3 regions of the Streptomyces sp. NPDC047982 genome follow, and region 2 is predicted to be linked to each of the others. Evidence: riboswitches for the same ligand, from Rfam matches in the RefSeq annotation. Region 2 holds a riboswitch; each other region holds the start of a gene.
The links. Region 2 has a riboswitch for cyclic di-AMP ahead of ACGF2V_RS11055 (LysM peptidoglycan-binding domain-containing M23 family metallopeptidase). Riboswitches for the same ligand answer to the same signal wherever they lie in the genome.
Positions count from the first base shown of each region.

Region 1 (9,834 bases), on a different contig from region 2:
TGACCGTGGTTTCCAGCGTCGTGACGACCGTTCGTCGGGTGGCTTCCGCCGCGACAACGACCGTCCGTCGTTCGGCCGCGACCGCCGCGACAACGACCGTCCGTCGGGCGGCTACCGTTCCCACGACCGTCGCGACGACCGCGGTGGCCGCTCGTTCGAGCGTCGTGACAGCGACCGTCCTTCCTTCGACCGCCGGGACAACGACCGTCCGTCGTTCGGCCGCGACCGCCGGGACGACCGCCCCTCCGGTGGCTTCCGCTCGGGCGGCAGCGACCGTCCGTTCAACCGCGACCGTCGTGACGACCGCCCGTCGGGCGGCTTCCGCTCCGGCGGCGGCGATCGCCCGTACGGTCGGCGTGACGACCACCGCGGCGCCGGTTCCTTCGGCCGCCGCGACGACAAGCCGCGCTGGAAGCGCAACGGCTGAACGCGCTGAAACGCGTTGGATGGGTGAACGCGCTGAACGATGAGGCGGACCGCTGAAGGTCCGCCGCGTCGACCGGAGTTCTCCGCAAGGCGGGCCCGCTCTTCACGAGCGGGCCCGCCTTTCTTTTCGCTTCCCCACATGAGCAACGGCCTTCAGGATCCGGCGACTTGGGCAGGAGGAGGGGCGCTGCCAGGGGACGAGGGAGGGGGCTGGCATTTCAGGTATTCAGGGGGACCGGCCCTTTGGCCCGCCTGGCTTCTGCACGCAGGCGTCCTCGACGCTCCGCCGGGCGCGGGAGCGCCGCCCTGGCCGCACTCGTCGTGGCCGCGGCCGCCCTCGGCACGATGCCGACGGCCAGTGCCGGGGAAGCGCCGGCCCTCGTGCCGACGGACGGGAACGCGCCCGGATCTGGCTGACGGGGAACAGCTACCACTCCGACGCGGATGCCGCCGATGCCGCCGATGCCGCCGTGACGGGCAGCAGCACGGACTCATTCGGCTCGCGCACGAAGCTCGCCACGGGTCGGCAGGGGTACAAGGGCATCTCCTGACCGGCCCAGGCGGCCCAGGCGGCCCCGGCGGTCACGGGGCTCCGGGGCCCGGGCCCCGGAGCCCGCCGGAGCAGGGCGGGACGCGGACGTGCGGGACGGGATCACGAACGCACAGGCGCCGCCGTGGCCACGGTCCGCGCGTCGTGATCCCGCCACGACAGGCCCGGCAGCCGATACCCGATCGGCGGCGGCTCCGCGGCGGGCTATGCTCAGGGGTGGTTCGGCGAGGGCCGTTAGCTCAATTGGCAGAGCAGCGGACTTTTAATCCGTTGGTTGTGGGTTCGAGTCCCACACGGCCTACGTCTGGCGAGGAGGGGTGAAGCCCTCCGACCTGGTAAAACGCAGAGGCCCCCGTTTCGGCGGGGGCTTTTCGCATCCCTGAAGGCCGTTGGCTCGCCCGAGGCTCGTCCGAAGTGTCGGCGGAGTGTCCGGACGGCCGGCGTTCGACCTCGGCGCGGCGGGCTGCGCGGATTCCCTGCTCCCGGCTTTCCCGCTTCCCGGCCTTTGTGGCAGATCGGTCCCGGGTGGGGTGGGTGCCTCGGTAGGGGTGCCTCGGTTCAGGCCAGGAGTTTCGTCTTCGCCCGCTGGTACTCCTCGTCCGTGAGGGCGTTCCGGTCCCTCAACTCGGCGAGTTTCGCCAGGTCGTCCACGTGGCCGCCCTGTTTCGGCCCGCCCCCGGCGGCCTCGCGCACGTACGCCTTGAAGGCGGCCTCGCGTTCCCGCGCTTCCTTGAATTCCCGTCCGCCCATGGACCTGCCGCGCGCGATCACGTACACCAATACGCCGAGGTACGGCAGCAGCAGCGTCACGAGCAGCCAGCCGGCCTTGCCCCAGCCGCCCAGGTCGTCGCTGCGGAAGATGTCCGTGACGACCTTGAAGAGCAGGAAGAGCCACATGATCCAGAGGAAGAACCAGAGCATGGTCCAGAAGAGGTTGAGCAAGGGGTAGTCGTCCACGTTCGCTCCCTGGTCATCGCCGACCGTCGCGCCGGCCTACTGGCTTAAATCAGTCATATCACCGCATATTCAAGCGTGCTCGTCGTCCATGAGTGGTCACGAGCACGCCGGACATGGCGTAGAGTTGTGTTCACCGACGCGGGGTGGAGCAGCTCGGTAGCTCGCTGGGCTCATAACCCAGAGGTCGCAGGTTCAAATCCTGTCCCCGCTACTGAAGACCCGGGTCCGGAGCGTGCACAGCGCACCGGGCCCGGGGTTTTTGTGTCGAACCCCAGGTTTTCCGTGCCGTCGCCGGATGGCGCGAGGTGTGCCGGGCGGCGTGTGAGGTGTGCCACGCGCGTACCTCTGTCGGGTGATGCGGACTCGCCGCGCGGCTCTGCTCCGGTGAGCCTGGGTGCGGGGCTCGGTACCGTCCGCAGCCGTGCGTACCGGGCAGGAGACCACAGGTGTGGAAGCGGCTGAAGCGGCGCGGTGGACACGCCGGAGGTGGTGCCGGTGGTGTCGGTGTCAGGCGGTTCGTGCGCATGCTGCCGACCCTGATGATCGTCGGCGGGCTGGTGTTCGAACTGCTCACCCCGACGGTCTACACCGCCATTCCGCTGTTCGTGGCGGCGCCGCTGATCGCCGCGCCCTTCTTCTCATTGGCCAACACCGTGCGCACCGGCATCGCCGCGATGCTGGCCGTCTTCGCGCTCCGGCTGGCCACCGGCTCGCTGTCGGCGGCCGTGTCGCTGATCGAACTGCTCACGCTGGCGACCGTCTCGGTGCTCGCGGTGGTGATCTGCGAGGTCGTACGGCGGAGCAGTGAGCAACTGGCCTCCGCGCGGGTCATCGCGGAGCGGGCCATGCGGGCAGTGCTGCCGAAGCCGTCCGACCGGATCGGCGGGCTGCATGTGGCGGTCCGGTACGAGGCGGCGCAGGCCGACGAATTCGTCGGCGGCGACCTGTACGCCGTGACGGACACCCCGTACGGGGTGCGGCTGGTGGTCGGCGACGTGCGGGGGAAGGGGCTCGACGCCGTGGAGACGGTCGCCGTGGTCATCGGAGCGTTCCGGGAGGCGGCCGAGCAGGAACGCTCGCTGGAGGGCGTGGCACGTCGGCTGGAGCGGGCACTGGCGCGGGAGGGGGGAGCGCGCAGGGGCGGCCCCGATGCCACCGAGGGCTTCACCACAGCCGTACTGGCCGAGATCCCGGCCGGACTGTCCCGGGTCCGGATCGTCAACCGTGGCCACCCCGAGCCGATCCTGCTCTATCCGGACGGGGTGCTGGACGTGCTGGAGCCCTCGGTGCCCGCGCTGCCGCTCGGGATGGGCCTGGGCGCGTGGCCCGACCGGACGGACGAGTGGGATCTGCCGCCGGGGGCGACGCTGCTCCTCTACACCGACGGCCTCTCCGAGGCGCGGAACGAGGAAGGGGACTTCTACGATCCGGCGGCCCGGCTGCGCGGGCGGATCTTTCCCGACCCGGAGGAGCTGTTGTCCGCGCTGACCGACGACGTACGGCTGCACACGGGAGGGGAGTCGACCGACGACATGGCGCTGCTCGCGGTCGTGTGCCCCGCGGCGGGGCAGCCGGAGCGGCGCAGGCCCGTCCGGATCGTGGGGCCGGCCCCGGCGTGACGGGGGCCGGATCGGGGCCGGCCCGGGTGTGACGGGCGGGCCGGGGGCGTTCGAGCGGCCGGGCGCGCCCGTGCGGGCCGGGGTGCCACCGTACGTAATCGAAAGGCGTCGCTCCGCATAACGTTTGACGCAACGTCAGAAGCGGGGTATTGGCTGAGACTCGATCAGGTCGTCTGATTACGCCCCGAGATGTCCAGTAAAGTCCAGGCCAAAGACGTGAACGATCAGTGGGAGCGGCTTGGAATCAGGGCCCGGTGTCTATTAACGTTCGATAACGCAGCGCGGTCGTCCCAGCCGTCGTCAGAGGCGGCACCGTGCGCGAGCGCCGAATTCCGAAAGGGAACCGGGGAACCACCACCCTGGGGTGAATCGGGCATCTGGGTCTCGTGAGAGACGCAGGGTCCGTAGGAGACCTTCCTGCTCCGAACCCGTCAGCTAACCCGGTAGGCGAGAAGGAAGGAAAGGAGTGCGCCTCCGTGGCGTCCAACAAGCCTGCCCCCGAGGCCCCCAACCGGCTCGACCCCGCGTACGGTTCCGACTTCGGCCCCGGCTACGGCCCCGGGCAGGGCTCCGGCGTCGGTGTCGCTTACGGCTCCGACTACGCAACGGTCGGGATGACGACGGTGTCTGGTGCCGGTCGCGGTGCCGCCGAGCCCCTGGACCACGGAGCCGGACCGGACATGGCCGCCACCGCGACCCTGCCCGGCGGCGACTTCCGCATCGACGGCGACCGCGGTCCCGAGCGCGGCTGGGACGAGTGGAACCCCACCGAGGAGACCGTCCGCCCCGTACGCGGCAAGCACCGCGTCGCCAAGCAGCGCAACGGACTCGCCCGCAGTTCCGCGGTGCTCGGGGTCGGCGTCATCGCGGCGGTCGGCGCGGGCGGCATCGCCAGCGCGCAGGGCAAGCCGGCGGTGTCCATCTCCCTTCCCGACTCCGTCGCGGACAACCTGCCCGACGCCAAGTCCCTTCCCGGAGTGGGCGTCTTTCTCGCCGACGAGTCCGAGAACGACGGGGCCGGGGCCGTCACCGCCCCGCTCACCACCGCCGGCATCACCACCGCCGAGGCCGAGCAGGGCACGGCCGACGCGGGCGAGGCGCTCCGCGCCCGTATCCTCCAGCAGGCCGAGCAGCAGCAGGCCGCCGCCGACGCGGAGGCCAGGGAGGCCCAGGAGAACGCCGCGGCGGAGAAGGCCGCAGCCGAGGCCAAGAAGCAGCAGGACGCCGCCGAGGCCAAGGCCGCCGCCGAGAAGAAGAAGGCGCAGGAGAAGGCGAAGAAGAAGGCCGAGGCCCTGCGGCTGGCCAAGCTCGCCGCCAGCTACGCCCTCCCGACCACCTCGTACACGATCACCTCGACGTACGGCCAGGCCGGCTCGATGTGGTCCTCCGGCCACCACACCGGCCTCGACTTCGCGGCGCCGACGGGCACCCCGGTCAAGGCCGTGCACGGCGGCACCATCAAGTCGGCGGGCTGGTCCGGTTCGTACGGCTACCGCACGGTGCTGGAGCTGGAGGACGGTACGGAGGTGTGGTACTGCCACCAGTCCTCGATCGGCGTCGGAGCCGGTCAGAAGGTCTCCACCGGAGACACCATCGGTCGGGTCGGGGCGACCGGCAACGTGACGGGCCCGCACCTCCACCTGGAGATCCACACCGCCGACGGCACAGGTGTGGACCCGATGACCTGGCTGCGGAACAAGGGCCTCAACATCTGAGACACCTGGGACACCTGAGCCGCTCCGCGGGCGGAGAACGCTTCAGCAGCCGTCCGCCGACCGGCGGATACGCGGAAATACCACGTCGGCGGGACACGCTGATCCAGGTATGACTTCTCTCCGTAAGCTGGGCTCTTCCGATCTTCAGGTGTTCCCGCTCGCCCTCGGCGGCAATGTCTTCGGCTGGACGGCCGATGAGGCGCAGTCGTTCGCCGTGCTGGACGCCTACACGGCGGCGGGCGGCAACTTCATCGACACCGCCGACGCCTACTCCGCCTGGGTGCCGGGCAACGAGGGCGGCGAGTCGGAGGCCGTCATCGGCAAGTGGCTCGCGGCCCGTCCCGACCGGTCCGACGTCATCATCGCCACCAAGGTCGGTGCACACCCCTCGTACAAGGGGCTCGCCGCCGCCACCATCAAGGCGGCGGCGGACGAGTCGCTGCGCAGGCTCGGCAGGGACCACATCGACCTCTACTACACGCACTTCGACGACGAGACCGTTCCGGTCGAGGAGATCATCACCACCCTCGACGAGCTGGTGAAGGCCGGCAAGGTGCGGGAGATCGCCGCGTCCAACATCAGTCCCGGGCGGCTCCAGGCGGCCCTGGACTTCTCGGAGCGCGAGGGGCTGGCCCGCTACGTCGCCCTTCAGCCGCACTACAACCTCGTCTCCCGTGACACGTACGAGGGCGCGCTCCAGGACACGGCCCGCCGGGCCGGGCTCGCGGCCGTCCCGTACTACGCCCTGGCCTCCGGTTTCCTCACCGGCAAGTACCGCGCGGGGGCCCGGGTGAAGAGCGCGCGTGCGGCGAGCGCGGGGCAGTACCTGGAGTCGGAGCGGGGGCAGCAGGTCCTCGCCGCCCTCGACAGGGTCGCCCAGGCCCGTGGCGCGCAGATCGCGACCGTGGCACTGGCCTGGCTCGCGTCGCGGCCGACCGTCGTCGCGCCGATCGCCTCGGCCCGTACGGTCGAGCAGGTGCCCGCCCTGACGGCCGTCGCCGACCTCCGGCTGACCCAGGAGGAACTGGCCGACCTCACCGAGGCATCCGCCTGACGGAAGTCCCTGACGGACGCCACCGACAAGCCCGGCCGACCAGCGCGGCCCACAGCCCGACCCGCAGGCCCGGCTGGGAAGTCCGGTCGGCAGGCCCGGTCGGCAGGCCCGACCGGCAGCGCGGCCGGATTCGGCGGACCGTTCTCGGTTCCGGTCGTGCTTCGTTCGCCGCCGATCTTCCCGAACGCCCTTGGAGCGCCGTGCTACCGGGGGCGTTCGGGCGTCCGCGGCTACGGCGGCGGTAGCTGGTACGGGTTGTAGCCGCCGTACGCCTGGTGCGGTGGCGGGAACGCGGCCGGGGCCGACGTCGGCGGCCAGTACGCGGGCGGGCCGGGCGGGAACGGGTAGGGATGCAGGAGGCCCGCCGCCTGCGCCGCGTAGGTGAGGGCGGGGGCGGCCACGTCCCTGCGCTGCCAGAGGTGGTGCAGCAGCTCCAGCTCGCGTGCGGCGAAGTCGGGCCCCGCCGTCCCGAGGCGGGCCTGTCGGCGGAGCGAGGCCAGTGACATCGCGAACGACTCGTACTCGGCGACGGTGCGGGCGGCGGCCTTGCCTTGAGCCTTGGCCTGGGCCCGCGCCTTGCGGTGTGCCCTGGAGTGCGCCTTGTGGTGCGCCCAGTTCTGCGGCACGGCCTGAGCGGGGAGCGGTGCCTGGAACGGTGTCCGGGCGGGCGCGGCGACCGGGGCCGCGGGGCCGTGGCCCGGTCCGTACGGGTCGCCCCAGTGCCCCCCGGCTCCGAGGGAGTGGTGTCGGGCCGCGTCCCGGGCCAGGCCGCGGGCCCGCATGGAGGCGAGGGCGAGCGGTTCGGCGGGGGTCAGCCAGCCGGCCGCCGCGTAGGCGGGCAGTTCGGCGGCGAGCGCGCGCAGCTCGCGTCGGCGTGCCCAGATCACCAACCAGGTCACCACGCCGAAGAGCGGGACCATGAACACCGCGTACACGGCGTAGAAGGCGAGCGGTCCGAAGAAGGAGGCCGACCCGTTCCACAACGCGTGCATGCCCATGGCGAGGACGAGTCCCAGCAGTGGCAGCCCGATGCGACGGAACCGCTGGTTTCGGGCACTGGCGGCGGCGAGCCCGAAGCCCGTTCCGGTCAGGATCGTGAAGAGCGGGTGCGCGAACGGCGACAGCACCGCCCGCACGAAGAACGTCGCGGCGGTCACCGAGACGACGCCCGAGGCCCCGGTCTGCTGGTCCTCGCCGAAGGCGTTGCCCAGATAGAGGATGTTCTCGGTGAAGGCGAAGCCGCTCGCGGTGAATCCGGCGAGCACGACGCCGTCGACGACTCCGTTGAACTCACGTCTTCGGAACAGGAAGACCAGCAGGATCGCGGCGGCCTTGGCGCTCTCCTCGACGACCGGTGCTATGACCGTGGCACCGAGGATGTCCGCGTTCGACGGGTCGGCGGTGGCCGTGGCTATCCAGCGGGTGGCGAACGAGTTCGCGAGGATCGCGATCAGGGCGGCCGCGAACGCACCCCAGGCCAGGGCGAACAGCAGGTTCCGCCAGGGCGCGGGATCGACCCGGTCCAGCCAGCGGAACGCAGCCATCAGGAGCGGTACGGGCAGCACCGCGAGGCCGATACCGACGAGGAAGCCCTCGGTGCCTGTCTGATTGCGGACCAGGGCCAGGATCGCCAGGGCGCACACCGCGAGTACCGTGCACACGGCCGCGACGCGGAACGTCCTGCTGCGCCACACCATGCCGACGCGGCGCGGCCGGTACCGCCAGTGCCTGCGCTCCGGCACGCCGGCCAGGATCTCGCCGACCCGCTGTTCCTCGAGGACCGGGACGGCCGGGTGCGGCTGCCGCTGCTGGACAGACCCTTCGTATACCACCCCACGACCCTAACGAGCGGCACCGACACCGGCCACGGGGAATGGCCGGTGGTGGACGGTCGCGGAGCGTCAGCGACGGGTGAAGAGCAGGTCGTGCACGACATGGCCCTTGTCGAGCCCCTGGCCCTCGAACCGGGTCAGCGGCCGGAACGCGGGGCGCGGCGCGTAGCCGCCCTCCGGCAGGGTGTTCTCGAAGAGGGGGTGCGCGGTCAGCACCTCCAGCATCTGCTCCGCGTACGGCTCCCAGTCGGTCGCGCAGTGGACCAGGGCGCCCGGCTTCAGCCGCTGGGCCACCAGGTCGAGGAACTCCGGCTGGATGAGCCGACGCTTGTGATGACGCTTCTTGGGCCACGGGTCGGGGAAGTACACCCGCAGCCCGTCCAGCGAGTCCGGCTTCAGCATCTCGCGCAGCAGGATGATCGCGTCGCCGTTGGCGACGCGGATGTTGGACAGGCCGTTCCGTTCCGCGAGACCGAGCAGATTGCCCTGGCCGGGTGTGTGGACGTCGACGGCGAGAATGCCGGTTCCCGGGTCGTCGGCGGCCATCTGCGCGGTGGCCTCACCCATGCCGAACCCGATCTCCAGCACGACCGGGAGCCCGTCGAACAGCGCGGGCAGGTCGAGTACCCGCCGCCCGTCGATGTCCAGGCCCCACGTGGGCCAGAGCCGCATCAGGGCGTCCTCCTGGCCGGGCGTGACGCGGCTGCGGCGCGGCTGGAAGCTGCGGATGCGGCGCTCGTGGTGCGACCCGGCCGGGTCGACGGCGGGCCCGCCGGGAAAGCGCGGCTCCTGGCGCAGCCTGCGCTGCCGCTCGAAGGAGGCGGCGCGCAGATCGTCCGGAATCCCGGAGGCGGCCTCGGACGCGGTGGCCCCGGACGAGGTGGCCCCTGTGGAGGTCCTGGAGGTGGTCTCCGGCGCGGTCTCGGCGGGGGACGACACACCCGAGCGGCCCGCGGTGCGGTCTGCGGGAGGGTTCGCGGAGGGGTTCAAGGGCTCAGACACAATGCCCCGATTCTACGGCGGGCGGCTTCCACCCCGTCTCCCGCGCTCGGAGCAGCGCCCTGCGTGCCACCTCCCGCCCGATGGGCAGGGAGGCCGTCGCGGCGGGCGACGGGGCGTTCAGTACGTGGACGGTGTGCGGGGCCTCGCGGATCAGGAAGTCGTCCACCAGGGTGCCGTCGCGCAGCACCGCCTGGGCCCTGACCCCGGCCGGGGCGGGCCGCAGGTCGGCCTCCGTGACATCGGGCAGCAGCCGTCGCACCGCCGCCGTGAACGCGTGCTTCGACAGCGAACGGCGCACCTCGCCCGCCCCGTACCGCCAGTGTCTGCGCGCGATCCGCCAGGTGCCCGGCCAGGCCAGGGTGTCCGCCAGCTCACGGGGGTGGACGACGGGCCACCCGTATCCCTCGCGGGCCAGCGCCGGCACCGCGTTCGGGCCGACGTGCACACCGCCGTCGTGGCCGCGGGTCAGATGCACGCCGAGGAAGGGGAACGCCGGGTCGGGCACCGGGTAGACCAGCCCGCGCACCAGTTCCGGCCGCGTCAGCTCGTAGTACTCCCCCCGGAACGGCACGATCCGCACTCCCGGGTCGTCGCCCGCCAGCCGTGCCACCCGGTCGCAGTGGAGCCCCGCGCAGTTGACCAGCACCCGGGCCCGTACCACCGCGCCGTCCGCCGTGCG
Region 1 is NZ_JBIDBS010000001.1:15,005-24,838, reverse strand. It holds gene ACGF2V_RS00080 (DEAD/DEAH box helicase) at 1-427, shown strand, start outside; tRNA gene ACGF2V_RS00075 (tRNA-Lys) at 1,205-1,277, shown strand; gene ACGF2V_RS00070 (SHOCT domain-containing protein) at 1,535-1,933, opposite strand; tRNA gene ACGF2V_RS00065 (tRNA-Met) at 2,071-2,144, shown strand; gene ACGF2V_RS00060 (PP2C family protein-serine/threonine phosphatase) at 2,380-3,552, shown strand; cyclic di-AMP (ydaO/yuaA leader) riboswitch at 3,866-4,017, shown strand; gene ACGF2V_RS00055 (M23 family metallopeptidase) at 4,233-5,267, shown strand; gene ACGF2V_RS00050 (aldo/keto reductase) at 5,377-6,321, shown strand; gene ACGF2V_RS00045 (PrsW family intramembrane metalloprotease) at 6,552-8,153, opposite strand; gene trmB (tRNA (guanosine(46)-N7)-methyltransferase TrmB) at 8,223-9,155, opposite strand; gene lhgO (L-2-hydroxyglutarate oxidase) at 9,148-9,834, opposite strand, start outside.
Region 1: it holds a riboswitch for cyclic di-AMP, as region 2 does, so the genes downstream of both, ACGF2V_RS00055 (M23 family metallopeptidase) here and ACGF2V_RS11055 (LysM peptidoglycan-binding domain-containing M23 family metallopeptidase) in region 2, are expected to answer to the same signal.

Region 2 (9,834 bases):
TCACCGGCACCGGATTCCCCTGGGACTTCTCCATCAACTACCACCTCTACCGCCAGGTCTTCCCGCTGACCGCGCTCGGGCGGTACGTGCACGGCGAACCGTTCGCCGACCGCGCGGCCGGCCGCAAGGGGGCCTGATGGGCGATGGCCCCCGGCCGGCCGGTCCCGCGGCGCCGCTGCTGATCGCCTGCGCGCTCGGCATCGAGCGGCTCGCGCTGCGCAGGGGCAGGGCCCGCGGGGCACCGGGGCCGGTGTCCGTCCTTTGTACGGGCATGGGGCCCAGGGCCGCCGACGCGGCCGTGACCAGGGCGCTCGGCGGGGGCCGGGCGCCCGGCACGGCCGTCCTCGCCGCCGGTTTCTGCGCCGGTCTTTCACCCGGCATGCACCCCGGGGACCTGGTGGTCGCCGACGAGACCCGGGGCACCGGCGGCCCGACCGCCTGCACCGGCACGCGGCTGCTCGCCGAGGCTCTCGCCCGGGCGGTGCCCGGGCACACCGTCCACACCGGCCCGCTGACCGGCTCCGCCCATGTCGTACGCGGACACGAGCGGGCCGAACTGCGGGCCACCGGAGCGATCGCGGTGGACATGGAGTCCGCCGCCACCCTCCGCGCCGCGTTGCGGTCCGGGCCGCGGCCCGTTGCGGCCGTACGGGTGGTCGTCGACGCCCCGGAGCACGAGCTCATCCGTATCGGCACGATACGCGGTGGAATATCGGCTTTCCGCGTCCTCTGTGCCGTCCTGCCTGCTTTTTATGAATGGCACCGATCTTTGCCGCTCCCCAGGAGGTGAGCCAGATGGCCATGCCGCTCCGTCAGTCCATCAAGGTTGCGACGTACCTCATGGAACAGAAGCTCCGCCGGCGGGACAAGTTCCCGCTCATCGTGGAACTGGAGCCCCTGTTCGCCTGCAACCTCGCGTGCGAGGGCTGTGGGAAGATCCAGCATCCGGCCGGAGTGCTCAAGCAGCGCATGCCGGTCGCCCAGGCCGTGGGCGCCGTCCTCGAATCAGGTGCTCCGATGGTCTCCATCGCGGGCGGCGAACCGCTGATGCACCCGCAGATCGACGAGATCGTCCGGCAGTTGGTGGCACGCAAGAAGTACGTGTTCCTCTGCACCAACGCCATGCTGTTGCGCAAGAAGATCGACAAGTTCTCGCCCTCCCCGTTCTTCGCCTTCGCCGTACACATCGACGGACTGCGCGAGCGCCATGACGAATCGGTGGCCAAGGAAGGCGTCTTCGACGAGGCGGTGGCGGCGATCAAGGAGGCCAAGCGGCGCGGCTTCCGGGTCACCACCAACTCCACCTTCTTCAACACCGACACCCCCCAGACCGTCATCGAGGTCCTCAACTACCTCAACGACGACCTGAAGGTCGACGAGATGATGATCTCGCCCGCCTACGCCTACGAGAAGGCGCCCGATCAGGAACACTTCCTCGGGGTCGAGCAGACCCGCGAACTGTTCAAGAGGTCCTTCGCGGGCGGCAACCGCTCGCGCTGGCGGCTCAACCACTCACCGCTCTTCCTGGACTTCCTGGAGGGCAGGGCGGACTTCCCGTGCACCGCGTGGGCGATCCCGAACTACTCGCTGTTCGGCTGGCAGCGGCCCTGCTACCTGATGAGCGACGGATACGTCCCCACGTACCGCGAACTCATCGAGAAGACCGACTGGGACAAGTACGGCCGCGGCAAGGACCCGCGCTGTGCCAACTGCATGGCGCACTGCGGCTACGAGCCGACCGCCGTCCTCGCCACCATGGGATCGCTGAAGGAGTCCCTGCGCGCCGCGCGCGAGACGCTCGCCGGGAGCCGGTGACGTCGCGTCCGCCGCGGAGCCGGGCACGCGAGGGTCTCCCCGTACCGCAGGCCCCGCCGCCCGCGACGCGCCGCCCCGGGCGGCGCGTCGCGGGCGGGGAGGTGCCCGTGCGGTCGACGACCGCGGCGCGCACGGCCGGACGCGGACGGGGGACGGACGGGGAACGGCGGTCGCCCGGGGCGGTCGGTCAGGTGCTGAGGGACGCCGGGGGCGACGTACCGCCGCGGACGTTCGGCGTCCCCGAGCGGTTCCTCGCCCACGGCACACGCACCGAGGTGCCGGCCGATGTCGGGCGCACCGGTCGAGAACGCCGGAGGGATCAGCGCCGCAACGGCCACCGGGGAGGCGGCCGGACGGACCAGGAGGGCACGGAATGAAGGACGACGAACCCAAGGGCTTCGACCTGGCACGGCTCCTCGCCGAGCGCGGCCCCGAACGCTACGAACTGCACACGAAGCACCTCAACCACCAGCTGCCCCGCATGCTGCGCACCCTCGGCTTCGACCAGGTCTACGAACGGGCCGAGGGCGCGTACTTCTGGGACGCGGACGGCAACGACTACCTCGACATGCTCGCCGGCTTCGGGGTGATGGGCCTCGGCCGGCACCACCCGGTCGTGCGCAAGGCGCTGCACGACGTCCTCGACGCCTCGCTCGCCGACCTCACCCGCTTCGACTGCCAGCCGCTGCCCGGACTGCTGGCCGAGAGGCTGCTGGCGCACAGCCCGCACCTGGATCGGGTCTTCTTCGGCAACAGCGGTACGGAGGCCGTGGAGACCGCCCTGAAGTTCGCCCGGTACGCCACCGGCAGGCCCAGGGTCCTCTATTGCGCGCACGCCTTCCACGGGCTGACGACCGGCTCGCTGTCCGTCAACGGCGAGAGCGGCTTCCGGGACGGCTTCGCGCCGCTGCTGCCGGACACCGCCGTCCCGCTCGGCGACCTCGACGCCCTGAGGCGCGAACTGAGGCGCGGGGACGTCGCGGCGCTGGTGGTCGAACCGATCCAGGGCAAGGGCGTCCACGCGGCGCCGCCCGGCTACCTGCGGGCCGCGCAGGAGCTGCTGCACCGGCACGGGGCGCTGCTCATCGCCGACGAGGTGCAGACGGGGCTCGGCAGGACCGGGGACTTCTACGCGTACCAGCACGAGGAGGGCGTCGAACCCGATCTGGTCTGCGTCGCCAAGGCCCTCTCCGGGGGCTATGTGCCGGTCGGGGCGACGCTCGGCAAGGACTGGATCTTCAGGAAGGTCTACTCCTCGATGGACCGGGTCCTGGTGCACTCCGCGAGCTTCGGCTCCAACGCCCAGGCGATGGCCGCCGGGCTCGCGGTCCTCGCGGTGATGGATGACGAGGACGTCGTCGCCGGCGCGCGCCGCACCGGCGATCTGCTGCGCGAACGGCTGGCCGCGCTGATCGACCGGTACGAGTTGCTGCGCGAGGTGCGCGGGCGCGGGCTGATGATCGGCATCGAGTTCGGTCGGCCCTCGTCACTGAAGCTGCGCGGCCGGTGGACGATGCTGCAGACGGCCCGCAAGGGCCTCTTCGCGCAGATGGTCGTGGTGCCGCTGCTCCGCAAGCACCGCATCCTCACCCAGGTCTCGGGTGACCACATGGAAGTGATCAAGCTGATTCCGCCACTGGTGATCGGGGAGCCGGAGGTCGACCGGTTCGTCACGGCGTTCACCGCCGTCATGGACGAGGCACACAGCGGCGGCGGACTGATGTGGGACTTCGGCAGGACCCTGGTGAAACAGGCCGTCGCCCACCGCTGACCCCGGCCACGGCCCCCGTCCGGACAGGGGTCGGTGCGGCCATGGCCACCTTTTGCCTCTCAGGTAAGAAATTTGCCCGAGAGGAAAGATTTTGGCCCAATGGGTACATGAACACTCCGGACGGAGCGGCGGCCGACGAGCTGCCCGAGGTCGCGCCTCGCCTGCGCGATCTGCGCCGTGGCCGTGGTCTCACCCTGGAGGCCGCCGCCCAGCGGGCCGGGCTCTCGCCCGCCCACCTCTCCCGGCTCGAGACGGGCCGTCGACAGCCGTCGCTGCCGATGCTGCTCGGTCTTGCCAGGATCTACGGTACGACGGTTTCCGAGTTGCTCGGCGAGAGGCCCCCCGAACGGGAGGCGATCATCCGCGGCGGGGCGTTCGAGGGTGCCGAGGCCGGCGGCTGGCAGTACCAGCGGGCGGGCAGTCCCGGCCGGGCGATGCAGGCGCTCCGGGTCCGGGTCCTGCACGGCGCGCAGGGCGACCTGGTGCGGGTGCATCCCGGCGAGGAGTGGCTGTACGTGCTCGCGGGCCATCTGCGGGTCACGCTCGGGGACACCGTGCACGACCTCGCCCCCGGTGACAGCGCGCACTACGATTCGCTCACCCCGCACCGCGTCACGGCCGTCGACCGTGACGGAGCCGAGCTCCTCTTCGTCCACACCCTGTTGCAGAGCCCCGCCGCCGAGCTGTGTCTCGGCGACGGTATCCACCGCCGCTGAGACCGGCCCCCGGCCGGTCACCAGAGAGGACCGCCATGTCCGATTCAGAGAACTTCGACCCACTGGGGTCGGCCAAGAAGTACGAGGCGCAGGAACGCAAATTCCCGCGCGGCGTCGTGATCCGGCTGTTCGCCTATCTCATCGCCGGGCACGTCTTCGCGGCCTTCCTGTACATCCTCTTCGCGGTGGCCGGCAAAGGCTGACCACCGCGACCGACGGGCGGCTGGCGTCAGACCGATTCGAGGAGCCGGTCGCGCAGCCGCTCACGGGTCTCGGCGGACAGCCCCAGGCCCTCCTCCAGGTAACGCTCCGTGCCGCCCCAGGTCTCCTCGATGGTGGTGAACGCCGCGACGAGGTAGTCGCGGTGCGCGCCGAAGAGCGGATTGAGCAGTTCCAGCACCTCGGCCGACAAGCCGTCCGCCGAGGTGTCGCTGCGGCGGATCCGGTAACGGCGGTGCGCCTCGTTGGACTTCAGGTAGTCGGCCTCGATGGCGTCGCGCTCGACACCGACCGCGAGCAGCGACACCGCGATCGACAGACCGGCCCGGTCCTTGCCCGCCGCACAGTGCATCAGCGCCGGAACGCTGTCCTCGGCCAGGGCGTGCAGCACCCGGCTGTGCTCGGCGGTGCGTTCCAGGATGATCGCACGGTACGAGGCGATCATCCGGTCCGCCGCCTTCCCGTCGGCGAGCAGCGAGCGCAGCTGGTCCAGGTCGCCGTCGCGGACCATGCGCCAGAACTCGGCACCGTCCGCCGGGTCGGAGAGCGGGATGCTGAGATTTCGCACACCCGGCAGTTCCACGTCGAGCCCGTCGAGCCGGCGGTCCGCGGCATTGCGGAAGTCGAAGACGGTGTGCAGCCCCAGACCGGTCAGGAAGGCGGCGTCCTCGGCGGTGGCGTGCGCGAGATGCCCGCTGCGAAAGAGCCGCCCGTGCCGCACCCGCCGACCGTCCTCGGTGGGCAGCCCGCCCACGTCGCGGAAGTTGCGGACGCCCGCCAGCTCGGGTTCCGTCGACGGGATCTGCGGCAGCTGCTGCGTCACAGTGACTCCTGGGGGTGTCCGGCCGTCGGTGCGAGTCGCCGACAAGGCCACTCCCGCGACGATACGACATCGGTTCCTCAGGCAATCATCTCGCCCTCCGCTCTGTCGATGCCCGCGCCAATCTCCGTGCCTCCGAGGCGAATTCGGCCTGCGCGATCGTCACGACACCATCGCTCGGCCCCCGAAGCCCCTGGCCGACGAAGTCCACACGCGCGGCATGCAGTTCGGTATCTGGATCGAACCGGAAATGGTCAATGCGGACAGTGATCTTTATCGTGCACCCCCGACCGGGCAGCATTTCCCCGGGCCGACGCGGACGGAGTTCCGCCATCAACGGGTACTCGATCTCGCCCGGAGCGATGTGCGGGAGTATCTCCGGGAGCAACTGGACGCGTTGCTCTCCGGTAGGCCCATCGACTATGCGAAATGGGACTGCAACCGCGGTTCACCAATGCGGGATGGCCGGGCGAGGAATATCCGCAAAATCTCTGGCCCGAGGATGTCGAGGGTCTGTACGCGCTGATCGACCGACTGCGGGCGGCTTGCCCCTCGGTGGCCTCGCATCCTGCTCGGGCGGCGGCGGCCGGATCGACCTGGGTATCCCTTCCCGTACCAACCGGGTGTGGAACCGGGACGACACCGACCCGCTCGGCCGCCTCGCCATCCAGGAGGGGTTCAGCCAGATCCATCCGGCCCGGCTGAAGTCCGCGTGCGGCACGGACAGCCCAAACGTCCAGTTCAGCGGTCGGGTCGGCTCGTTGGGACTCCGCTTCGTGAGTGCGATGGCCGGGGCGCTGGGCGTGGGCGGGGACCTCGCCGAGTGGAGCGAGTCGCCCGAGGCGTGGAGCTGGACGGATCTCTGCGGGGCGGTGCACCGCGGGTCGGTACTGCTGCACCAGGGGCTGCTCACGGGGCTGCGGGGGACCTCGACGCGCGGGTGCTGAGGCTCCGGCACGCGCGACGTCGATCGAATGTCCGTATTGAGCATATCTGTTGGCGTATGACCAAATCGATTCTGTGAGGGATTCGCGCTCGTGAGCGGAATCATATCCGTGACCGTGCGTACCGACAGGCCGATCGGATATTCCGTACGCGGCGCGGGAATTCAAGATCTGGGATCCACGGAGGGTGACCGGAATTCCGCCTCGAATTCTCGGCGCGGAATCCTCTCGGGAATCGACGGCTTGTTCTCGGTCCGCGGCTCGCCTACGGTCACCGTCAATCCGGACGGACCGCCCAATCCTGCCGCCGACCGGATAACGCACTCACTCGACGCGTGGCAGGAGCGGGGGAACCAAGTGGTCCGCCGGCCGGCGAAAGACCGGTCGGCTCGGGGTGAAGTCGCGCTCGCCGCGGCCGGGCATCTCCAGCCCGAACCCGACAGCTCACCTCGCAGGCGCCGGAGAGGAAGAACGCATCATGCCCATCTCGGGTAAGCACCGTCGTATCAAGTCCAGTGCGATCGCCCGCGGTGTCGCCGCCGTGAGCACCGGCGGCGCCGTCATCGCCCTGCCGCTGCTCGGCGCCACCGGCGCCCATGCCGCGCCGCAGGCCGCCGCCACGAAGCCGGCCTCCGCCGCCGCGCACACCGCCCCGGCCCAGCGGGTCGCCCAGGAACCGGCCGCCGACACGACGTACTCCGTCGCTCCCGGCGACTACCTGTCGAAGATCGCCGCCGAGCACGATGTCGAGGGCGGCTGGCAGAAGCTCTACCAGGACAACCGTGAGGTCATCGGTGCCGACCCGGACCTGATCCGTCCGGGCACCGAGCTGACGCTCGGCGCCAAGGCGTCGGGCCACGTCGCGCCCACCGGCGGAGGCATGGGCTCCGTCCTCCCGTCGAAGGTGCCCGCGGTGCCGTCGGCGGTCACCGAGAAGTCCGCCCCGGCCGCGTCCGTCCCCGCCCAGCCCCGGGCGGCCGAGAAGGCGAAGACCTCCGCCCAGGCGGTCCGGAGCACCGGCTCCGGTTACGTGCCCCCGGTTCCCGGCAACCACACCACCGCCTACCGGGCCTCGGGATCCAACTGGTCCAGCGGCAGCCACTCCGGAATCGACTTCCCCGTCTTCACCGGAACCAGCGTGAAGGCCATCACCTCCGGCACCGTCGTCACCGCCGGCTGGGGCGGCGCCTACGGCAACCAGGTCGTCATCAAGCATGCCGACGGCCGCTACTCGCAGTACGGGCACCTGTCCTCGATCTCCGTCTCGGCGGGTCAGTCCGTGAGCCCGGGTCAGCAGATCGGTCTCTCCGGTTCCACCGGGAACTCCACCGGACCGCACCTGCACTTCGAGGTCCGCACCGGCCCGGCGTACGGCTCCGACATCGACCCGATCGCCTACCTCGCGGCCCACGGCATCCACGTCTGAGCCACGCACTCCACACACCCGGGCCGAACGGTCCGGCGACCGGAGCGGCCGGGCCCGGCCCGGTCGGCACGGAGGGGCGCGCGACAGCGCACGCGCCCCTCCGTGCCGCGTGTTCCCCCGACGGCGAACCTGGCCAGGTGGCCTATCTCACCACCCGTCAACCCTTTATTACGGTCGCGTAGGTCACATTCGTCAGTGCAGGATGAGCGTTCGTGGCAGACGATTCGAGAAAAAACCAGCGTGGCGTCATCGACCGAAAGGGCGTCATCGGGTCGTACGCGGCGATCGGCGACAGTTTCACGGAAGGGGTCGGCGACCCCGGACCGGACGGAACCCCCGTCGGCTGGGCGGACCGGTTCGCCGTGCTTCTCGCGGACCAGCTCCCGGACCCCGCCGAGAGGACGAGCGCCGAAGGTCCCGCGCATGCGGACTTCCGTTACGCCAATCTCGCCGTACGCGGACGCCTCCTCGACCAGATCGTCGAGGAACAGGTACCGCGCGCCAAAGAGCTGGCACCCGACCTGGTGAGCTTCTGTGCGGGCGGCAACGACATCATCAGGCCCGGCACCGACCCCGACGACGTGGCGGAACGCTTCGAGCGCGCGGTCGCCGAACTGACCGCGTCCGTCGGCATCGTCATGGTCACCACCGGCTTCGACACCCGGGGCGTTCCCGTGCTTCGCCATCTGCGCGGCAAGATCGCCACGTACACCGCCCACGTACGGGCCATCGCCGACCGCTACGGCTGCCCCGTCCTCGACCTGTGGTCGCTGCGGTCCGTCCAGGACCGGCGGGCCTGGGACGACGACCGGCTCCACCTGTCACCCGAGGGGCACACCAGGGTCGCGCTGCGCGCCGCCCAGGTCCTCGGGATCGAGGTGCCCGCCGACCCCGACCAGCCGTGGCCCCCGCAGGCCCAGCGCGGCACGCTCGAAGTCCGCCGCGACGACATCCACTGGGCGCGCGAGCACCTGGTGCCATGGATCGGCCGACGGCTGCGCGGTGAGTCCTCGGGCGACCACGTCGAGGCGAAGCGGCCGGACCTCCTGCCGCTCTGAGGAGCGTCTCGAGGCGTCACCCGCCGGAAGGGCGGTCCGGACCTCGCCGACGGGATCCGGTGGACGTCCCCCCATCCGTGACGCCCCATACCGCTCGCGGGGTGGCCCCGGCCCAGGGCCACCTCGCGAACGAGGGCACACCGGTGCGGGGCCGGCCGCGCTCAGGGCCGCGCGGATTCCGGGCGGCCCGCTCTCACGGCCGTCCGGCGAGCGACGGCGGGCCCGCGGGTATCCGTTCCAGCACCCCGCCCGCGAACACGTCGTAGAGCGGCAGCGTCTCCAAGTGCACGTAGCCGATGTGGCAGTCGCACACGGCCAGCGGACAGGCACGCGGACGCAGCGCCTCCCGGTAGCTCCCGTCGTAGAGGTTGCCCAGCTCCGCCCGGACGAAATGACAGCGCCGCACCGTGCCGTCGCCGTCCACGGAGATCACCGACTCGCCCGTCCGGCACGGCAGCCCGGCCGACCGGTGCGGGTGTCTGCTGTACGGGAAGAGCGGGTCGATCGCCGTCCAGCGGTCCGCCTCCTCGTCCGTATAGGTGTGCCCCTCCGCCGCGTTCACCCACAGGTACACCTCGTCCGGCAGCGCGGCCCGCAGCCGACGCGCCTCGTCCAGGTGCTCGTCGAGGCCGACCACACCGACGCTGTGGCGGATGCCGAGCGCGGACAGCTCCCGGCACTTGCCCAGGAACCGCTCGTACGGCGTCTGACCGGGGTGGTACGTGCACCAGAGCGCGATCTTCTCCCGCCCGGCCTCACCCGCCTCGGCCAGCCACCCGGTGCGGCCGCTGAGATTGGTCTGGATCGCGACCCGGCCGATGTGCGGCGAGCGCGCGAGACCGACCAGCGCCCGCCGGTACCAGGACCGGACCAGGCCCTCGCCCCATGGCGTGAACAGGACCGAGAGCCGGTCGCTCGTCCGCTCCGCGGCCCAGGCCGTGAACCGCTCCAGCGCCGCGCGGTCCGCGCGCAGCTGCTCCGGGCTGTCGCGTCGCTTGGCGAACGGGCAGTACGGGCAGTCGTAGTCGCAGGACGCGAGCGGGCCGCGATAGAGGATGGTCAGGT
Region 2 is NZ_JBIDBS010000007.1:72,033-81,866, reverse strand. It holds gene shc (squalene--hopene cyclase) at 1-137, shown strand, start outside; gene ACGF2V_RS11095 (1-hydroxy-2-methyl-2-butenyl 4-diphosphate reductase) at 137-790, shown strand; gene hpnH (adenosyl-hopene transferase HpnH) at 796-1,815, shown strand; gene ACGF2V_RS11085 (hypothetical protein) at 1,923-2,192, shown strand; gene ACGF2V_RS11080 (aspartate aminotransferase family protein) at 2,189-3,586, shown strand; gene ACGF2V_RS11075 (XRE family transcriptional regulator) at 3,694-4,302, shown strand; gene ACGF2V_RS11070 (DUF6126 family protein) at 4,338-4,505, shown strand; gene ACGF2V_RS11065 (tyrosine-protein phosphatase) at 4,532-5,344, opposite strand; partial or broken gene ACGF2V_RS11060 (alpha-galactosidase) at 5,529-6,365, shown strand; cyclic di-AMP (ydaO/yuaA leader) riboswitch at 6,601-6,756, shown strand; gene ACGF2V_RS11055 (LysM peptidoglycan-binding domain-containing M23 family metallopeptidase) at 6,764-7,711, shown strand; gene ACGF2V_RS11050 (SGNH/GDSL hydrolase family protein) at 7,924-8,769, shown strand; gene ACGF2V_RS11045 (STM4011 family radical SAM protein) at 8,963-9,834, opposite strand, start outside.

Region 3 (9,834 bases), on a different contig from region 2:
TGCTCCGGGGTCCGGGTGTGTTCCGGGAGCGGACGGGAGCGGGACAGGAGGGCTACGGGCGCTGGGATCAGCCGCGGTCGGCGCTGTCGACCCCGTCCCAGAGGTTCTCGTGCCACGGCCGGTCGGACCCGTCCGTCTCGCCGTCGCGTTCCTTGACCGCGTCGGGGTCGATCACCGTGTAGCCCGTCTCCCCGGGGAGAAGATAGTGCAGGTGCTTACGGGCCAGCTGTCTGATGTACGCGTCGTCCTGGAGCCGCGCCTTCTCGTCGCGCAGCTCCTCGGTTCGGGCCCGGGCCTCCCGAGCCAGCCGCTCCTGGTCGGCGATCTCGTCCCGCTGCGACACGTACTGCCGTATCGGGTACGCGAGCGCGACCACGAGGGAGCAGACGACGAGGGCGAGGAAGGCGGCTCGGCCGGTGAGCCGGGAGCGGCGGTCCTGCCGACGGGTCTGCGACCGGTAGACGCGGGCCGCGGTCTGCTCCCCGAGCAGTCGCAGCCGGGTCGCGGTGGAGAACCGGTCCCGGTCCTTCGCGGCCATGTCTCCGCCTCCCCTTCACACACGTCCGTCCCCGCACACGGTACGGGACCGCGTACGGGGACGGACGGAGGCCGGGTCCTCCGGGGCCCGTGCGGGCCCGGCCCTTGAAACGTCCTGGGGACTCAGCCCTTGAAACGGGGGAACGCCGAGCGGCCGGCGTACACCGCGGCGTCATCGAGGATCTCCTCGATGCGCAGCAGCTGGTTGTACTTGGCGACGCGGTCCGAACGGGCCGGGGCGCCGGTCTTGATCTGGCCGCAGTTCACCGCGACGGCGAGGTCGGCGATGGTGACGTCCTCGGTCTCGCCGGAGCGGTGCGACATCATGCACTTGAAGCCGTTGCGCTGGGCGAGCTCGACGGCGTCCAGGGTCTCGGTCAGCGAACCGATCTGGTTGACCTTGACGAGCAGGGCGTTGGCGGAGCCCTCCTCGATGCCGCGGGCCAGGCGCTCGGGGTTGGTGACGAACAGGTCGTCACCGACGATCTGCACCTTGGTGCCGAGCTTCTCCGTGATGATCTTCCAGCCGGCCCAGTCGTCCTCGTACAGCGGGTCCTCGATGGAGACCAGCGGGTACGCGGAGACGAGCTCCTCGTAGTACTCGGTCATCTCGGCGGCCGAGCGGGACTTGCCCTCGAACTCGTACGCGCCGTCCTTGTAGAACTCGGACGCGGCGACGTCGAGCGCGAGCGCGATGTCCTTGCCCGGGACGTAGCCGGCTTCCTTGATGGCCTCGATGATGAGGTCGAGGGCGGCGCGGTTCGACTCCAGGTTCGGCGCGAAGCCGCCCTCGTCGCCGAGGCCGGTCGACAGCCCCTTGCCCTTCAGGACCTTCTTCAGCGTGTGGTAGACCTCGGCACCCCAGCGCAGGGCCTCGGAGAAGGACTCCGCGCCGATCGGGGCGATCATGAACTCCTGGATGTCCACGTTGGAGTCGGCGTGCGACCCACCGTTGAGGATGTTCATCATCGGGACGGGCAGCAGGTGCGCGTTCGGGCCGCCGAGGTAGCGGAACAGCGGCAGGTCCGCCGCCTCGGAGGCGGCGTGCGCGACGGCCAGCGACACGCCGAGAATGGCGTTGGCGCCGAGCGAGCCCTTGTTCTCGGTGGCGTCCAGGTCGAACATCGCCTGGTCGATCAGCCGCTGCTCGGTCGCGTCGTAGCCGACGAGCTCCGGGCCGATCTGCTCGATCACGGCGAGGACGGCCTTCTCGACGCCCTTGCCCTGGTAGCGGTCGGGGTCGCCGTCGCGAAGCTCAATGGCCTCGAAGGCACCGGTGGAGGCGCCGGACGGCACGGCAGCACGGCCCGTGCTGCCGTCGTCGAGGCCGACCTCGACCTCGACCGTGGGGTTCCCCCGGGAGTCGAGGATTTCCCGGGCTACGACGACGTCGATGGACGGCACGAGGCATCTCCTTCTGGAATATGACACTGGTTCTGCAGGGTCACTGTGGCCTTGCGACAAGAGCCTAACCGGCCCCGCCCGCCCAGCCCGACGACCGCCCGCCCCCTGGGATGAAAAAGGACCCGGTAGCACACGATCCCGGACAAATGGCCAGAACATTACGGATCAGTGACTACAACAGTTGAACGACCGCCCCGGACCGACCCGGACGAGCTCGGACGCCCCCAACGACGCCGGATACGGCGAACGGCTGACGCGGCGGCGGACACGACGGCGACGGACCGCGGTCGCTCGGAACGACCACGGTCGCGCGGGCCGTGGCCACCGAGCAGAAACCCCCGGCCCGGCACGCACGGGGAACGCGCGCCGGGCCGGGGTGTCCGAGGGGGCGGAACATCCGGGGCGCCGGAGAAACCGGGGGTCCAGGGATCCGGCATGTCCGGGGTATGTGGTGACACCCCGAATGCCCTGGACGTCCCGTAGGCCCATGGGCGTCTCGGACGTGGGACGCGGGATACGGAGTACGGGGTGTCCGGGCGAGGAGAGGAGGCGCCGGAACTACTTCGTCAGGTGCAGCTGCTGACCCGGGTAGATCAGGTCGGCGTCCTTGACGATGTCCTTGTTCAGCTCGAACAGCTGCTGCCAGCCGCCCGTGACGCCACGCTCGGCGGCGATCTTGCTGAGCGTGTCGCCGGAGACCACCTTGTACTCGCCGTCACCCTTCTTGACCTTCTCGCCGGTCGGGGTGGTGACGGTCTTCTTCGCCCCGGCCTGCGGGGCGGCGGGGCGGTCGGAGCGGGAGGCGGGAGCCTCGGCGCGCTCGACCTTCTTCGGCTGGGCCTGCTGCGACTGCTGAGCGGGGGCCGCCTGGGTGCTCTGCTTCTGGGCGGCGCCGGAGCTCTTCGAGGAGGTGTCGACGCCCGGGTCGACGCCGTCGTTGCGCAGGTTGCCGGCGGCGGCACAGCCCCAGGCGCCCGGGCCCTGCATGTCGAGGAGCCGCTCGGCGGTGGCGATCTGCTGGGCCTTGGTGGCCAGGTCGGCGCGCGGCGCGTACTTCAGACCACCGGCGGCGGCCCAGCTGGACTGCGAGAACTGCAGGCCGCCGTAGTAGCCGTTGCCGGTGTTGATGGACCAGTTGCCACCGGACTCGCACTGGGCGACGGCGTCCCACGTGGCGACGGAGGCGGCGGAGGCGCTGGTCGCCCCCATCAGCGGGACGGCGACGGCGGAGCCGGCGACTCCGGCGAGCGTGGCGACGCGGACGGCCTTGGACGGGCGGCGGTGCTTGCCCTTGCCGGAAAACAGCATGGAGGTCTCCTCACCGACGCCTACGAGGTGAGCTGTCGGGTTCGGGCCGAGTGAGTTGCCCGGTCGCACGTCCTAGCACGCGACTTCACCCCAAGCCGGTCCTGACGCGTCTTCCGACGATCAGGGCCGACGCCTACCTGGGTCCCCCGCTCCTGCCTACGGCGCATGAACGCGTCTGTTCCCTCCGACCGACGGCAGGATTCGGCGTGACGGTCGACGGGGCCCGCGGTGCGAGCGGTTACGACCGTAATCACATATAAGCCCCACATTCAATGATGGACACTTCGGACAATCCCCCCTCTCCCGCATGTGAGGAACCGTGGTTTTCGCAGGTGGGGAGCGATACGGACGGGACTTCCCGACGCAACACGCCAATTGGCACAAAGAGACCCATGTCTCACTCGCTTGCAAGTGGACACGGGTCTCGGGAGCGCCCCGTCCCTGAGGCGCCGTCAGCCGGTCAACGACCCCGGCCTCAGTCGGATTCCACGCCGACCTCAAGGCTCTGGCCAGGGAGGATGAGATCCGGATCGGAGCCGACGACCTCTTTGTTGGCCTCATAGAGCGCGGGCCAGCCGCCGGGAACGTTCTGCGCGTCAGCGATCGCCCAGAGATTGTCACCGGGGCGGACGGTGTACGCGCTACCGGCGGCCGGGGAGGCCGCGTCGCGCCCGCCGCCTTCGCCGCGCGAGGCGTGACGGCCCGACTCGCGGTCGGCCCCTCGCCCTTCCTCGGCGGCCGGCACACCGCGATGCTTGCCGCCCGCACCGCCGGACGCGCCTGAATCCCCGGAGGTTCCCGGGACCTCCGGGGTCGCTGGTGTCCCGGATGCCTCTGACGGGGCGACAGAAGTGTCGGAGTCGCCTATTTCCACTGATTCGGACGAATGACGCGTATCGGAGGGCGAGGCGGCCGACCCGGTCGGCGAGGGCGTGGCACGGCCCCCGCCCTCGGCGCTCGGCTCACCCGTGCCGCCCGAAGGCGTGGCGTCACCGCCGGACGGGGACTTTGACGCCCCATCAGTCGACTTCGCTCCGCTCTCCACCCCGGCGCCGCCCGGCGCCTGTGCACCCCGCTCCGGCCCGGCGCTGCTCGCGGACTGCTCGGAGGACGTCGACCCCGGGTCGACCCCGGGCAGTCCCCCGCCCGTCGTGAGGCCGGAGATGGGCGCACAGCTCGGCCACGCCTGCGGTCCCCGGTCGCTCAGGATCTTCTGGGCCACCGCGATCTGCTGGGCGCGGCTGGCGAGGTCGGCGCGCGGGGCGTACGCCTCACCGCCGTACGCCTTCCAGATCTCCGGGGTGAGCTGGAGGCCGCCGTAGGAGCCGTTCCCGAAGTCGGCGCTCCAGGATCCCCCGCTCTCGCACTCGGCCACCCGGTCCCATGTCGCGGAGTCGGCCGCCTGCGCGGCGCCCGCACCGAGCAGCGGGATGGCGATGGCGGATCCCGTCACGCCCGCCGCGACGATGATGGCGGGTGCCTGACGAGGGCGACGGTGTCTGCCGTTCGCGGAGCCCATGAGGTTGCCTTCCGTGTGACGGACGAGTGCATACGAGCGACCGGTGGGTCGAACGGTGAACCTAACCGGACTCGAACGCGTGTCACAAGTCGGTGCAGCGCGGATCACGCACACATCACAGTTCTGACGGGGCGTCAAAAACGGCGCTGGACGGGCCGGGGTCCGAACTCCACGGGGAGCGTGCGCAGTCCGCGCATGATGAGCCCGCCGCGCCACCGCAATTCGGTGGGTTCCACCGCGAGCCGCAGGTCGGGCAGGCGTCTGAGCAGTGTGGCGAGCGCGGTCTGTCCCTCCAGCCGGGCGAGCGGTGCGCCGAGGCAGTAGTGGATGCCGTGCCCGTATCCGAGGTGCTGATTGTCGCGTCGGGCGAGGTCGAGCGTGTCGGGGCCCTCGAAGCGCGCCGGGTCGCGGTCGGCGGCGGCGAGCACGACCAGTACGGGGTCGCCGACCGCGATGTTCCGGCCGCCGAGTGTCAGCGGCTCGGTGGCGAACCGCCAGGTCGCCAGTTCCACCGGGCCGTCGTAACGCAGCAGTTCCTCGATCCCGGTCTCCAGCAGCTCCCCCTCCCCGGCGTCGAGGGAGCGTTGCAGCCGGTCTCGCTGGGCGGGGTTGCGCAGCAGCGCGTACATCCCGTTGCCGATGAGGTTGACGGTCGTCTCGAAACCGGCGAAGAGCAGGATGAAGGCCATGGCGGCGGCCTCGTTCTCGGTGAGGTGCTCGCCGTGGTCACTGGCCCGGATCAGCCCGGAGATCAGGTCGTCCCCGGGGTTCTCCCGTTTGCGGTGGATGAGTTCGGCGAGATAGCCCCGCATCTTCTTCACCGACCGGGCGACCCCGCCGCGCGGGCCGCCGCCGTGCCGGATCATCATGCCCGCCCAGTCCCGGAAGTCGTCCTGGTCCTCGCGCGGGACGCCGAGCAGGTCGCAGATCGCGTAGATGGGGAGCGGGAAAGCGAAGTCGTGGATGAGGTCCGCACTGCCATTCCCGGCGAAGTCGTCGATGAGCCGGTCCGTGAGCTCCTGCACGCGCGGTGCGAACGCGGCCACCCGGCGCGGGGTGAACGCCTTCGAGACCAGGCGGCGCAGCCGGGTGTGGTCGGGCGGGTCGATGTTCAGCAGGTGCGTCATCAGCTCCGCCTTGCGCTCGCCCGGGATGCCGGTCTTCCCCTTGGCGTGCGCGGGCTCGGCGTGGTGCGCCGGGTTCTTGGAGAGCCGCGCGTCGGCGAGCGCCTGCCGGGCGTCCGCGTACCGGGTCACCAGCCACGCCTCGACGCCGCTGGGCAGCGAGGTGCGGTGCACGGGGCTGTGCTCGCGCAGCCAGGCGTAGGCGGGGTACGGGTCGGTGGCGAACTCCCATGTGAAGAGTTCGGGGGCGTCCGCGGGGCAGGTGGCGGGGGCCTCCGCGGGCCGGTCGGCAGGTCGGTCGTCGGGGCTGTGGTTCACCCTTTGACGTTATCCGCCGCCCCTCGGAGCCGACCCCGCCGCCCTGGAGGGAGGTACGTCGGCCGCGGTCCCGGAGGCGTGCCGGCGCCGTACGGGGGTGCTGTGCCAGGAGGATGGGGACCGGGGTGCGCGCCGACCGCAGCCCCGTGCCCTGCGCCGCCCGTATATGAATATGCGCCTCCGTTACGGATATGAGGGAGGCCGTCCGTTTCTCCCGGGTGCAGGTCAGCCGTTGCCCTCGGCCGCCCGGATGGCGTCCCGGTAGGCGCGGCCCGCGGCCCTCAGTGCCGCCTCGGGGTCCACGCCGTCCTTTTCGGCGCGTACGGCGAGGGCGAGGAGTTCGTAGCCGATGCCCTGGCCCGTGGGCAGCGGCACGTCGAGCCCGGCGGTACGGACCCGGGAGGCCAGCTTCGCCACCAGCGCCAGTCCGGGCTGGCCGAGCGGCACCCCGTCGGTGACGGAATCGCGCCGCTTCTCGACGGCCTTGGTCCGCAGCCAGTGCGCGTGCACGTCCTCGGGGGTCTCGGCGGTCTCGTCGCCGAAGACGTGCGGGTGGCGGTGGATGAGCTTCTCGACGATGGTCGCCGCCACGTCGTCGACGGAGAAGGGATCCTCCCCTTCCCCGGGGCCGCCCTCCTCGGCGATCCTCGCGTGGAAGACGACCTGGAGGAGTACGTCCCCCAGTTCCTCGCGCAGTTCGTCGCGGTCGCCGTCCTCGATCGCCTCGACGAGTTCGTACGCCTCCTCGATGGCGTACTTGGCGAGGCCCTTGTGGGTCTTCTGCGACGTCCACGGGCATTCGTTCCGGATCCGGTCCATGATCTGGACCAGATCGAGGAGCCGCGCGCCCGGCAGATCGTAGGAGCCGGGCAGCAGCTCCAGGTCCGGCATGCTCACCCGTCCCGAACCGGCGAGCCGTGCCAGCCCGTCGGTCAACGGCTGGTTCCCCTCGCCGCCGGTGAGGACGACGACGGTCCTGCCGCCCGCGCAGGCGTCGACGAGTTCGTGCGCGGTGGGCACGGAGTGCTCGACGTTGACGCCCGCCTCACGCAGATACGGAAGCTGCGGGTTGTCCGGCTCGACGCAGAGCACCCGGTCGGCGGCGCGCAGCGCCTGCCAGGCGGGCCAGGACAGGAGTCCGGGCGCCACGCGGTGGCTGGCGGTGAGCAGGACGATACGGCCGGGGGTTTCGGCACGGCCGGGGGCTTCAGCGTTCACTGTTCGAATCTACCTCCGGTCGAATCCGCCTCCGGCCGATCCGGCCGCCGCCGTGCACGCCGTTCGCCGTGCGTGTTGTTCGCGCCGTTCGCGCACCGGGGCGCCGCGCACGCGCGGCTTCCGCGCCGCCCGAGACCGTCCGGCGCACTCCTACGCGCCGGGCTCCGGGACCGCTCCGGCCGGCTTGGTGACCTGGCTGATCCAGGGGGCCTTGTAGTCGGCGAGCTGGGTCTGCTGGTCGTTCCAGGTGCCGTAGCGCGGATTCACGTCGACCTTCAGCGCCTTCGACGCCTTGCTGAGGGCGTCACCGACGACCTTCTGTCCCTCGGGCTGTCGCAGGTCGGCGCCGAGCGCCTGGGCCAGCTTCGAGAGCTGGACCTGCTCGCGCAGGACGGCGTCGATCTGCTCGGGCGCGACCCAGCTCTGCTGGAGCATCGCCGCCCGCAGCCGCTCCTCTCCCCCGGACTGGGCGACCGCCGCCTTCCTCATCTCCTGGACCTCGTTGCGTTCGACGGTCACGCCCGCGTCCCGGGCGGCCCGGTCGAGGACCCGGTCGAAGATCAGGCCGTGCAGCTTGGCCCGGCCGAGCTGCCCGGACTTGTCGATGAGCTGGTCGGCGTTCCGGGATTCGCGCTGGGCCTCGCGCACGGCCGCCACCTGGCCCTGCACGGTGGACACCTCGATCCGGTCACCGCCGACGAGGGCCGCTGCGCCCGGATGGACCTGACCGCCGCAGGCGGTCAGGAGCGGGGCGCCGACCAGCAGGGCGGCGGAGGCGGAGACGGTGAGCGCGGTGCGACGGCGGCGGTGCAAAGGAACCTCCCGGGGAGACTTTGTGCATCAGTGCACAAGACCTTGCGCTGATCGATGGTAGGCAGTGGAGGTGGCTGGGGCCACTGGTTCGACCAACGATTCAGGCGGAGTTGGAGATGTGGGGGGCGTGTGCGGCCCCAAGGAGCGCGAGTTGCGCGGGTCGCACGGGTCGCAGGCGCTCTACGAGGCACCTGTCCGCCGAGCCCGATCGCGCTGCTCGTCGGCGTCTTCCCGTGCGACCGGGCGGATCTGGCGGTCCACGTCGTCACGCTGTTGAGAACGGCGTCGGCCGCCGCGGCCATGTCCCTGTCGCCGCCGGCCCTGCGCGGTTTGGCCGGTGGTGGGCGGCGGGGCCGGCGCGCAGACCTCGGTGGCGCTCCGCGGAAAGCGAGGCAAAGGTTTGAGGCCGACGGGGCAGGCGGGGTCGTCAGCCGCCCCGGCGGCAGCACACGATCTCACGCCACCAGGGGTCGTGGGGGCGGTCCGTGACATTCCATTGCGGAAGTTTGGCCTGGTCATTACCTGCGGGACAGCCGGTGTCCGCTCTGCCGTGCCGCTCACGACGCCCCGGCGGAGCTTCTGGCGTACGGAGGGGCATGTCCTCAGCCGCCCTGTAACTCCGCCTGGCGGTCGAGTCGTCGGCGCAGTTCCACCGGCAGCGGGTGGTGCGGCCCGTAAGTGCGCTCCGCGTCGTACAGCAGCGCCTGGAGCTGTACGCGCGCGCCCGCGTGGTCGCCGAGCGCGAGCAGCAGATGTCCGATGCGGTTGCGGATCTCGAAGGAGCGGGCGGGGTCGCCGCCGGTGGCCCGGTGGTTCTCGCAGTACGGGAGCACCGCGCGGTACTCGGCGAGCGCGGCGGCCGGTTCGCCGATCTGTTCCAGGCACTGGGCCGCGTCCTGGCGGAACTGGAGCAGTTGGGCGTCGGCCGGGCCGGCTTGCGCCGCGCGGTCGTCGGCGAGGCGGCGCAGCTCGGGCAGGGCGCGGCGGTACTGACCGTCGTCCATCAGCGTCGCCGCGTACTGCTTGCGGAGGATGCGGACCACGGCGGAGTCCTCACCGTGCTGTTCGGCCGCGGCGGGGAGGAGGGACCCGAGGATGTCCACGGCCTGGGTGATGCGGCCCTCGCCGAGCAGTTGCTTGACCTCGTCGACGGCGGCGGCGACATCGGGCCGGGCCGCCGCCGGACCCGCCTGGGCGGCCGACGTCGGCAGGAGCACGGGCGCGGACACCGGCGACGGGGACAGGGCTGCGCCCCGGTCGGGCCACGGGGCGTGCGGGCGCAGGAAGGGGCGGGTCGGGTCGAGCGGCCCGGTGGGCAGCCCGGCGCCTCGGACGGGAAGCAGCGGCGCGAGGTGCTCGTACACCTCCTGGGCGTCGGCCGGGCGGTGCTGCGGGTCCTTGGCGAGCAGGCGCAGCACCAGCGCTTCGAGCGGCTCGGGGATGTCCGGCCGTACGCGGCGGACCGGGAGCGGCGGTTCATGGAGGTGGCGGTGGAGCACGCCCAGAGCGGTGGATCCCGCGAACGGCACGTCCCCGCTGAGGAGTTCGTGGAGGAGCGCGCCGAGCGCGTACAGGTCGGTGTACGGGCCGACG
Region 3 is NZ_JBIDBS010000012.1:120,626-130,459, reverse strand. It holds gene ACGF2V_RS17060 (septum formation initiator family protein) at 68-538, opposite strand; gene eno (phosphopyruvate hydratase) at 661-1,941, opposite strand; gene ACGF2V_RS17050 (transglycosylase family protein) at 2,500-3,249, opposite strand; cyclic di-AMP (ydaO/yuaA leader) riboswitch at 3,252-3,466, opposite strand; gene ACGF2V_RS17045 (transglycosylase family protein) at 3,725-4,768, opposite strand; gene ACGF2V_RS17040 (cytochrome P450) at 4,903-6,210, opposite strand; gene ACGF2V_RS17035 (nucleoside triphosphate pyrophosphohydrolase) at 6,436-7,428, opposite strand; gene ACGF2V_RS17030 (SurA N-terminal domain-containing protein) at 7,579-8,241, opposite strand; gene ACGF2V_RS17025 (protein kinase) at 8,844-9,834, opposite strand, start outside.
Region 3: it holds a riboswitch for cyclic di-AMP, as region 2 does, so the genes downstream of both, ACGF2V_RS17050 (transglycosylase family protein) here and ACGF2V_RS11055 (LysM peptidoglycan-binding domain-containing M23 family metallopeptidase) in region 2, are expected to answer to the same signal.